2 regions of the Rhizobium sp. CNPSo 3670 genome follow, and region 2 is predicted to be linked to the other one. Evidence: predicted binding sites of a transcription regulator. Region 2 holds the regulator's gene; the other holds the start of a gene.
What was found. The regulator PhoB, encoded in region 2, activates phosphate uptake and scavenging genes when phosphate is short. The targets are predictions, from matches to a motif close to TGTCATNNANCTGTCAT.

Region 1: a site for PhoB is predicted at 2,235-2,251, ahead of AC13QO_RS26355 (DUF47 domain-containing protein). Genes of this name have one in related genera too.

The regions. Positions count from the first base shown of each region.
Region 1 covers NZ_JBXSOL010000038.1:30,551-34,970, reverse strand. The annotation lists gene tldD (metalloprotease TldD) at 253-1,668, shown strand; gene AC13QO_RS26360 (GNAT family N-acetyltransferase) at 1,685-2,176, shown strand; gene AC13QO_RS26355 (DUF47 domain-containing protein) at 2,340-2,981, shown strand; gene AC13QO_RS26350 (inorganic phosphate transporter) at 2,981-3,994, shown strand; gene AC13QO_RS26345 (nucleoside triphosphate pyrophosphohydrolase family protein) at 4,019-4,336, opposite strand; gene AC13QO_RS26340 (D-alanyl-D-alanine carboxypeptidase family protein) at 4,413-4,420, opposite strand, start outside.
Region 2 covers NZ_JBXSOL010000008.1:224,617-229,036, reverse strand. The annotation lists gene pstA (phosphate ABC transporter permease PstA) at 1-744, shown strand, start outside; gene pstB (phosphate ABC transporter ATP-binding protein PstB) at 760-1,575, shown strand; gene phoU (phosphate signaling complex protein PhoU) at 1,620-2,333, shown strand; gene phoB (phosphate regulon transcriptional regulator PhoB) at 2,459-3,142, shown strand; gene AC13QO_RS11125 (GcrA family cell cycle regulator) at 3,529-4,062, opposite strand.

The sequences.
Region 1 (4,420 bases), on a different contig from region 2:
CGGGCTTGACCTGGCTTGACCCGAGCATCCACGCCGCACTCGGAGGCGCCGATGATCCCAAGTTCGGGGGCATGGGACGACGAAGGTTAGAGTGCCGTTGCTGCATAATACCTCGTACGAGACAGTTCCCCTCTCAACTTGCCATTCCAACTCCAGCTATAATAATTCCACCGCAGGGCTTCACTCTTTATCAACAGGAGCCCTATCTAAGGCGCAAGCGCATTCCCGAACGCATGCCATTGGAGCCAGACCATGACCACCGATCTCCTGACGCTTTTCGACGCCGACGAAGCCACGATGCGCGGCCTTGTCGCCGAAGCGCTCGCCGGCGCCGATGACGGCGAGCTGTTTATCGAGCATGCCCAGGCCGAGGCGCTGACCTTCGACAATGGCCGGCTGAAGGGCGGCAGCTTCAATACGGAACAGGGTTTCGGACTTCGCGCCGTTGCCGGCGAAGCCGTGGGTTATGCCCATGCCGGCGACCTCTCGGTGGCGGCGCTGAAGCGGGCGACCGATGCGGTCGGCGCAGTGACGCGCGGCTATTCCGGCACCTATGCCGCCGCTCCCCAGGGCACCAACAAGAAATTCTACGGCGACCAGAACCCGATCGGCCAGCCGAGCTTCGAGGAGAAGGTCAAGGTCCTGCAGGACATCGACGCCTATCTGAGAGGCAAGGACGACAAGGTCCGGCAGGTTACCGCCTCAGTCGCGGCGAGCTGGCAGGTCGTCGACATCCTGCGCGCCGACGGCCACCGTGTCCGCGACATCCGGCCGATGACGCGCATCAACATTTCCGTCGTAGTCGGTGAAGGCGAGCGGCAGGAGAGCGGCTCTTACGGCAGCGGCGGGCGCATCGGCTTTGGCGATTTCATCGCCGAGGGCAGCTGGCAATATGGCGCCGACGAGGCGCTGCGCCAGGCACTCGTCAATCTGGAGGCGATCGATGCGCCGGCCGGCACGATGGACGTCGTTCTCGGCTCCGGCTGGCCGGGCGTGATGCTGCACGAGGCCGTCGGCCACGGGCTGGAAGGCGATTTCAACCGCAAGAAGACGTCGGCCTTTGCAGGCCTTCTCGGCCAGATCGTCGCCGCGCCCGGCGTCACCGTCGTCGATGACGGCACAATCGACAACCGCCGCGGCTCGATCACGATCGACGACGAGGGTACGCCGTCCGGCTACAACGTGCTGATCGAGAACGGCAAGCTGGTCGGCTACATGCAGGATCGGCAGAATGCCCGGCTGATGGGCATGGCGCCCACCGGCAACGGCCGCCGCCAGGGCTATGCCCACGTGCCGATGCCGCGCATGACCAACACCTATATGCTCGGCGGCGACAAGACGCCTGATGAGATCATCGCCTCGGTGAAGAAGGGCATCTATGCCGTCTCCTTCGGCGGCGGCCAGGTCGACATCACCTCCGGCAAATTCGTCTTCGGCTGCACCGAGGCCTATCTGATCGAGAACGGCAAGCTCGGCGCGCCGATCAAGGGGGCGATGCTGATCGGCAACGGACCAGATGCGATGAAGCGGGTGTCGATGATCGGCAACGACATGAAGCTCGACACTGGCATCGGCAATTGCGGCAAGGCCGGCCAATGGGTTCCGGTCGGCGTCGGCCAGCCGCATCTGCGCATGGATCAGATCACCGTCGGCGGCACGCAGACCTGAGGCGGAGTATTTCCTCATGGCACAGATCGAAATCAGACCGTTTGCCGCCGGCGATGCCGATGACGTGCTGTCGGTGATCCTGCCGATTCAGCGCGAGGAGTTCGGCATCGACATCACAGCCGATGCGCAGCCGGATCTCCGGGTCATCCCGGATTTCTACCAATCCGGCAAAGGTCAGTTCTGGGTCGCCGTCAAGGATGGCGCGATCGTCGGAACGCTGGGCTTGAAGGATATCGGTAACAATCAGGCAGCGCTGCGCAAGATGTTCGTCGCCGCCGAGGTTCGCGGCCACGAGCACGGCGTGGCAGCGCGGCTTCTCGAGCGCCTGTTCGACCACGCCAGAGATGCCGGCCTCACCGACATCTTCCTCGGCACCACGGACAAATTCGTTGCCGCCCATCGCTTCTACGAGAAGAACGGCTTTACCGAGATTGCCAAGAGCGCCCTGCCCCGCTCCTTCCCGCTAATGGCCGTGGACACCAAGTTTTACCGGTATAAGGTCGGCTGACTGCGGATGCCGCAAAGGGCGGCGGCCGATCACGGCCATGTTCCTGTCGCGCCACAATTGTCATAAAACTGTCACAAACCGAAACTCAGCCCTATCTCTTCAACGGGATAGGGTTTAGGACGGCTCGTCATCCATAGCGCAGATCAAAAATCACGAGGTGTTCATGCTGGGTTGGTTTCGGAAATTGATGCCGCGCGAAGACCGGTTTTTCGTCCTTTTCGAACAACATTCCAGAACGATCGTCGACGCCGCACAGGCTCTGGACAGGTTGCTGTCGGGAATAGAGATCGAGCATCAATGCGAAACGATCGTGCGGTTGGAAGATCAGGCCGACGATATAACGCGCGAAGTCATGCAGGCCGTCCGGCGGAGCTTCATCACACCTTTCGATCGTGGAGACATCAAGGATCTCATCCAATCCATGGATGATGCGATCGACATGATGCACAAGACCGTCAAAACCATCCGGCTCTTCGAGCAGACCAGCTTCGATCCGGGGATGCAGGAGATGGGCAAGACCGTTGTGGAAGCTGCCAATCTCATCGCCGAGGCCATTCCCTTGCTTGATCGCATGAGCGCCAATGCGCCGCGGCTTTCTGCGATCGTCGAGCAGGTCACGCGGGTGGAAGGGCGCTCCGACGAGTTGCACGAGCAGGGGCTCAAGGATCTGTTTCGCCGGCACGGCGCCGGCAATGCGATGGCCTATATGATCGGCAGCGAGATCTACGGCGAGCTGGAGAAGGTGGTCGACCGTTTCGAAGACGTCGCCAACGAGATCAGCGGCATCGTGATCGAGAATGTCTGATGGATGCCGCCCTCGCTCTTCCGCTTCTTGTCGGCCTCATCGGCGTCGCGCTGCTGTTCGATTTTCTCAATGGCCTGCATGATGCGGCCAACTCGATCGCAACAATCGTCTCGACACGGGTCCTGAGGCCGCAATATGCGGTCTTCTGGGCGGCATTCTTTAATTTCATCGCCTTCCTGTTCTTCGGCCTGCATGTGGCCGAGACGCTCGGGACCGGCATCATCGACCCGGCGATCGTCACACCGCAGGTGATTTTCGCGGCCTTGATCGGCGCCATCGTCTGGAATGTCGTAACCTGGATCTTCGGCATTCCCTCCAGTTCATCCCATGCCTTGGTCGGCGGGCTGGTCGGTGCGGGCCTTGCCAAAACCGGCTTGAGTTCGATCGTCTGGAGTGGCCTTCTCAAGACCGCGAGCGCCATCGTCATGTCGCCGTTGATCGGATTCCTGCTGGCATTGTTCCTCATTCTGGCGGTGACCTGGACCTTCATCCGGCAAACGCCTTTTGCCGTCGACCGGTCCTTCCGTTTTCTGCAATTCGTGTCAGCATCGCTCTATTCGCTCGGTCACGGCGGCAATGACGCCCAGAAGACCATGGGCATCATTGCCGTGCTTCTTTACTCGCAAGGCTATCTCGGTGGCAGCTTCCACGTGCCGCTCTGGGTGGTGATTTCATGCCAGGCGGCGATGGCGCTCGGCACCTTGTTCGGCGGCTGGCGTATCGTCCATACGATGGGCTCGAAGATCACCCGGCTGAACCCGATGCAAGGATTCTGCGCCGAAACGGGCGGTGCCTTGACGCTGTTCGGCGCCACCTGGCTCGGCATCCCCGTTTCGACCACCCATACCATTACCGGCGCCATCATCGGCGTCGGCGCCGCCCGGCGCGTCTCCGCCGTCAGGTGGGGGCTTGCCGGCAACATCGTGATCGCATGGATCATCACCCTGCCGGCCGCGGCAATGATTTCGGCAGTTTCGTTCTGGCTCGTGAGCCTGTTGGGCCAGCTCTCTTAGTCGATCGGACAGCTGACGTGGCGCTTAGGTGTTGGGCGTCTGTGCCGGCTGAAACCGCCACTTCCGTTCGATCGCGGCGGCGATGTCGATGTCGTTACGGCGAGCAAACAGCAGGAGGTGACCGAGCAGGTCGGCAGTCTCGTCGGCGAGATCGCGCCTGATATCCTCGGGAGAGCGGCCTTTGGCACGGCCCCGACCGGTCAGCCGGTTCCAGGCCTGGGTGAGCTCTCCCATTTCCTCCTGCAGCTTCAAAAGGAACCAGTCGTCATCCCGCTCGATGCCGCTCTCGGCGACATGGACAGCGGAAGCGGCTTCGAACTGGTCGGCGAGACGGCGCAGCATGGATGTTCTCCTTTTGTTTATGGAGGAGACGCTGATTCCCGCTGCTTGTCCAGAGCCGAGTATGATGCCGCTGGGATCAGCTGT
Region 2 (4,420 bases):
GGCGCGCTTCAGAAGCAGTTCAACAGCGGCCTTTTCGTCAACGGCAATTCCAGCCGTCCCGAAGCCGCCGGCCTCGGCGTCGCCCTCATCGGCTCGCTCTACCTGATGCTGATCGTGCTCGTGCTGTCGCTGCCGATCGGTGTGGCGGCGTCGATCTATCTCGAAGAGTTCGCGCCGAAGAACAGGCTGACCGACCTGATCGAGGTCAACATCAACAACCTCGCCGCCGTCCCGTCGATCGTCTATGGTCTGCTCGGCCTTTCCGTCTTCATCAACTTCATCGGTCTGCCGCGCTCGGCGTCGCTGGTCGGCGGCCTGGTGCTGACGCTGATGACGCTGCCGACGATCATCATCGCGACCCGCGCCGCATTGCGCGCCGTGCCGCCCTCGATCCGCGCCGCCGCCTTGGGCCTCGGCGCCTCGAAGATGCAGATGGTGTTCCACCATGTCCTGCCGCTTGCCATGCCCGGCATTCTCACCGGCACCATCATCGGCCTGGCGCATGCGCTCGGCGAGACCGCGCCGCTGCTCCTGATCGGCATGGTCGCCTTCGTCGCCAATGCGCCCACGACGCCGCTCGAGCCCTCGACGGCCTTGCCCGTGCAGGTCTATATGTGGGCGAACGAGGCCGAACGTGCCTTCGTGGAGCGTACTTCGGGTGCCATCATCGTTCTGCTCCTGTTCCTGGTCGTCATGAACATGGGCGCCATCCTCTTGCGTCGTCGCTTCGAGCGCCGCTGGTAAACGGAGTCAAACATCATGAACATGCTGACGGAAGCTGCAGTTGAAAAGGCGCTGGATCAGAAGATGAGCAACGTCCCGTATAAAATGATCGGACAGGATGTCTCCGTATACTACGGCGAGAAGCGCGCGCTTTTCGACGTGAACCTGAACATCCGCGAAAACACCGTAACCGCCCTGATCGGCCCCTCGGGCTGCGGCAAGTCGACCTTCCTGCGAAGCCTGAACCGCATGAACGACACGATCGAGGGGTGCCGCGTCACCGGCAAGATCACGCTCGACAGCGACGATATCTATGATCCGGATATCGACGTCGTCGAACTTCGCGCCCGCGTCGGCATGGTTTTCCAGAAGCCGAACCCGTTCCCGAAGTCGATCTATGAAAACGTCTCCTACGGCCCCCGCATCCACGGTCTCGCCAAGTCGAAGGCCGATCTCGACCAGATCGTTGAGAGCAGCCTGCAGCGCGCCGGCCTCTGGAACGAGGTCAAGGACCGCGTGCACGAATCCGGCACGGGCCTCTCCGGCGGTCAGCAGCAGCGCCTGTGCATTGCCCGCGCCGTTGCCGTCAGCCCGGAAGTCATCCTGATGGACGAGCCCTGCTCGGCCCTTGACCCGATCGCCACCGCCAAGGTCGAGGAGCTGATCCACGAACTGCGCGAAAACTATACGATCGTCATCGTCACCCACTCCATGCAGCAGGCCGCGCGCGTCTCGCAGCGCACCGCCATGTTCCACCTCGGCAATCTTGTCGAGGAGAACGACACCGACAAGATGTTCACCAATCCGGACGATCCCCGTACCCAGGACTACATCATGGGTCGCTTCGGCTGATCACGGCCATCCGAAGCCTTCCCCTTATTCGAGGACAAAGCCCCATGGCATCGACACATATTTATTCTGCCTATGATGATGATCTGAAGTTCCTTTCCAGGCGGATTTCCGAAATGGGCGGCCTGGCCGAACAGATGGTCGCCGAATCCGTCCGGGCGCTGGTCAACGGCGATACCGCGCTGGCGCAGAAGGTCATCTCAGACGACGTGATCCTCGATCACACCGAGCGCGAAATCGGCGACAAGGCGATCGTCACCATCGCCCGCCGTCAGCCGATGGCGGCGGACCTGCGCGAAATCATGGGTTCGATCCGCATCGCCGCCGATCTCGAACGCGTCGGCGACCTTGGCAAGAACACCGCCAAGCGCGTCATCGCCGTGCAGAGCACCGGCGTGCCCCGCAAGCTCGCCCGCGGTCTCGAGCATCTCTCCGAGCTGGCGCTTGTCCAGCTCAAGGAAGTGCTCGACGTCTATACGACACGCGCTGCCGACAAGGCGACCGCCATCCGCGAACGCGACAACGAGATCGACGCCATGTACACCTCGCTGTTCCGCGAGCTCTTGACCTACATGATGGAAGATCCGCGCAACATCACGAGCTGCACGCATCTGCTCTTCTGCGCCAAGAACATCGAGCGCATCGGCGACCATGCCACCAACATCGCCGAGACGATCTACTACATGGCAACAGGCGCCCAGCCGGAAGGCGATCGCCCAAAGGATGACAGCGCCAACACCGTCGGCGCCGCGACGGAATAATCCTTCCAAGATTGCGTGCGCGCCCGTTCGGGGCGCGCAAAGAGGTCGCAGCCAATTTCTGAATTTGCGCAGGACGCCTGCTTAAACCCCCAGTTTAAGGCTTGTGCGCGAGGAGACGGACACGCATGATCCCGAGAGTCGCAGTTGTTGAAGACGAGGAAGCCCTCAGCGTGCTCCTTCGCTATAATCTCGAAGCCGAAGGCTTCGAGGTCGATACCATCCTGCGCGGCGACGAGGCCGAAATTAGGCTTCAGGAGCGCACGCCCGACCTGCTCATCCTCGACTGGATGCTGCCCGGCGTCTCCGGCATCGAACTCTGCCGGCGCCTGCGCATGCGGCCGGAAACCGAGCGACTGCCGATCATCATGCTGACGGCGCGCGGCGAGGAGAGCGAGCGTGTGCGCGGACTGTCCACCGGCGCCGACGATTATGTCGTCAAGCCCTTCTCGACCCCCGAACTCGTCGCCCGCGTCAAGGCGATGCTGCGCCGTGCCCGCCCCGAGGTGCTGTCCTCGGTGCTGAAATGCGGCGATATCGAGCTCGACCGCGAAACCCATCGCGTCCACCGCAAGAGCCGCGAAGTCCGCCTCGGCCCGACCGAATTCCGCCTGCTGGAATTCCTGATGTCGTCGCCGGGCCGGGTCTTTTCCCGCTCGCAGCTGCTCGACGGCGTCTGGGGCCACGACATCTATGTCGACGAACGAACCGTCGACGTCCATGTCGGCCGCCTGCGCAAGGCGCTGAACTTCTCCAACATGCAGGACGTCATCCGCACCGTCCGTGGCGCGGGTTATTCGATGGAAGCCTGAGGCTGAGGGAGTGTGTGGGGTGGGCGTTCCCGCCAAACGCACGGCAGTACGGCTTGTGAGGCCCCCCTTGCCGTCGTCGATCGCAGCCGCTTCGTCGCCAGCGTCATTGCGCCGGCGAGGCTTATGCGTCTCGGCACCAACCTCTCCTCCGTCATCCCAGGGCTTGACCCTGGGATCCATGCGGCTGGCACGGCGTGAAGAGCTGATGGCATCCAACTGCTGGGAAACAATTGAAGCCGAGTGCTTGGCTGTGGCTCCCAGGGTCAAGCCCTGGGATGACGGAGTGTGGGGTTGGCTTGGTTGCTATACGCAAAGGTCACCTCCCCAATCGAATAAAAAAACGGGCCACTCGGCCCGTTTCACATGCTCAGCGATACAGCCCCCGCTCAGCTGACCCGTGCCGCCGCCCGGCGCCTTTCGTTGATCGGCTGATAGGCAAGCTTCTGATGATAGCTGCAATAGGGCGAATTGTCGGGGGACTCGCAGCCGCAGAAATGGAAATCTTCCTTGAGCGGGTCGCCGACCGGCCATTTGCAGGTGCGTTCGGTGAGCTCCGTCAGGCCGAGGCGGCGAGAAATCGGCACGACCACATTGCCGGCCGGCACATACTCCATTTCCTCGACGGCATCGACCTCGATCTCTTCCTTCAGCATCGTTGCGCCCTGTTGACGGGTCACGGTGCGGGTGGTGATCCGGGAGGCGTAGTTCGGCGCGCGCGGCGCGGATGTCTGGCGCTTCGGCGTGCGCGCCGCGGTGGCCGTGCCGCCGGCCTTGGCGCGGCCGGGAAGGCTGAGCCTGTGCACCTTGCCGATAACGGCGTTTCGGCTGACGCCGCCAAGCTGCGCAGCAATCTGGCTGGCGCTCAGTCCTTCGGCCCAAAGCTTCTTGAGTTTCTCGACCCGCTCGTCTGTCCAGTTCATGCCCTGTCTCCACCTTTTGCGTTGGTGATGGCAGAATCCCTCACCGTTGTCCCGGAAGCCTCCGAAACAAGAAACGCTTGATCAATTTTGGTGACTAGTTCCGCCGCATGCAGTCTAGTAATTGAACTTTAACCTAGTGTGAGGCTGACTCCGTGACAAGAGTCGCGGGAATCCGGATGAATCGAATTTCAAGTTTTCCCCAACTTGCTGCCTCTGCGTGGCATTTCTGCAATAATGCCTGTTGAAGGCCGAAAGTGCCGCTGCACAACCTTGCTGCATAGGCTAAGGCGCCAGTTTTGTTGACAATGCAGCGCGAAAAGGAAATAGTACCGCTCGCCGCCGAAAGGCGGCATTTTTG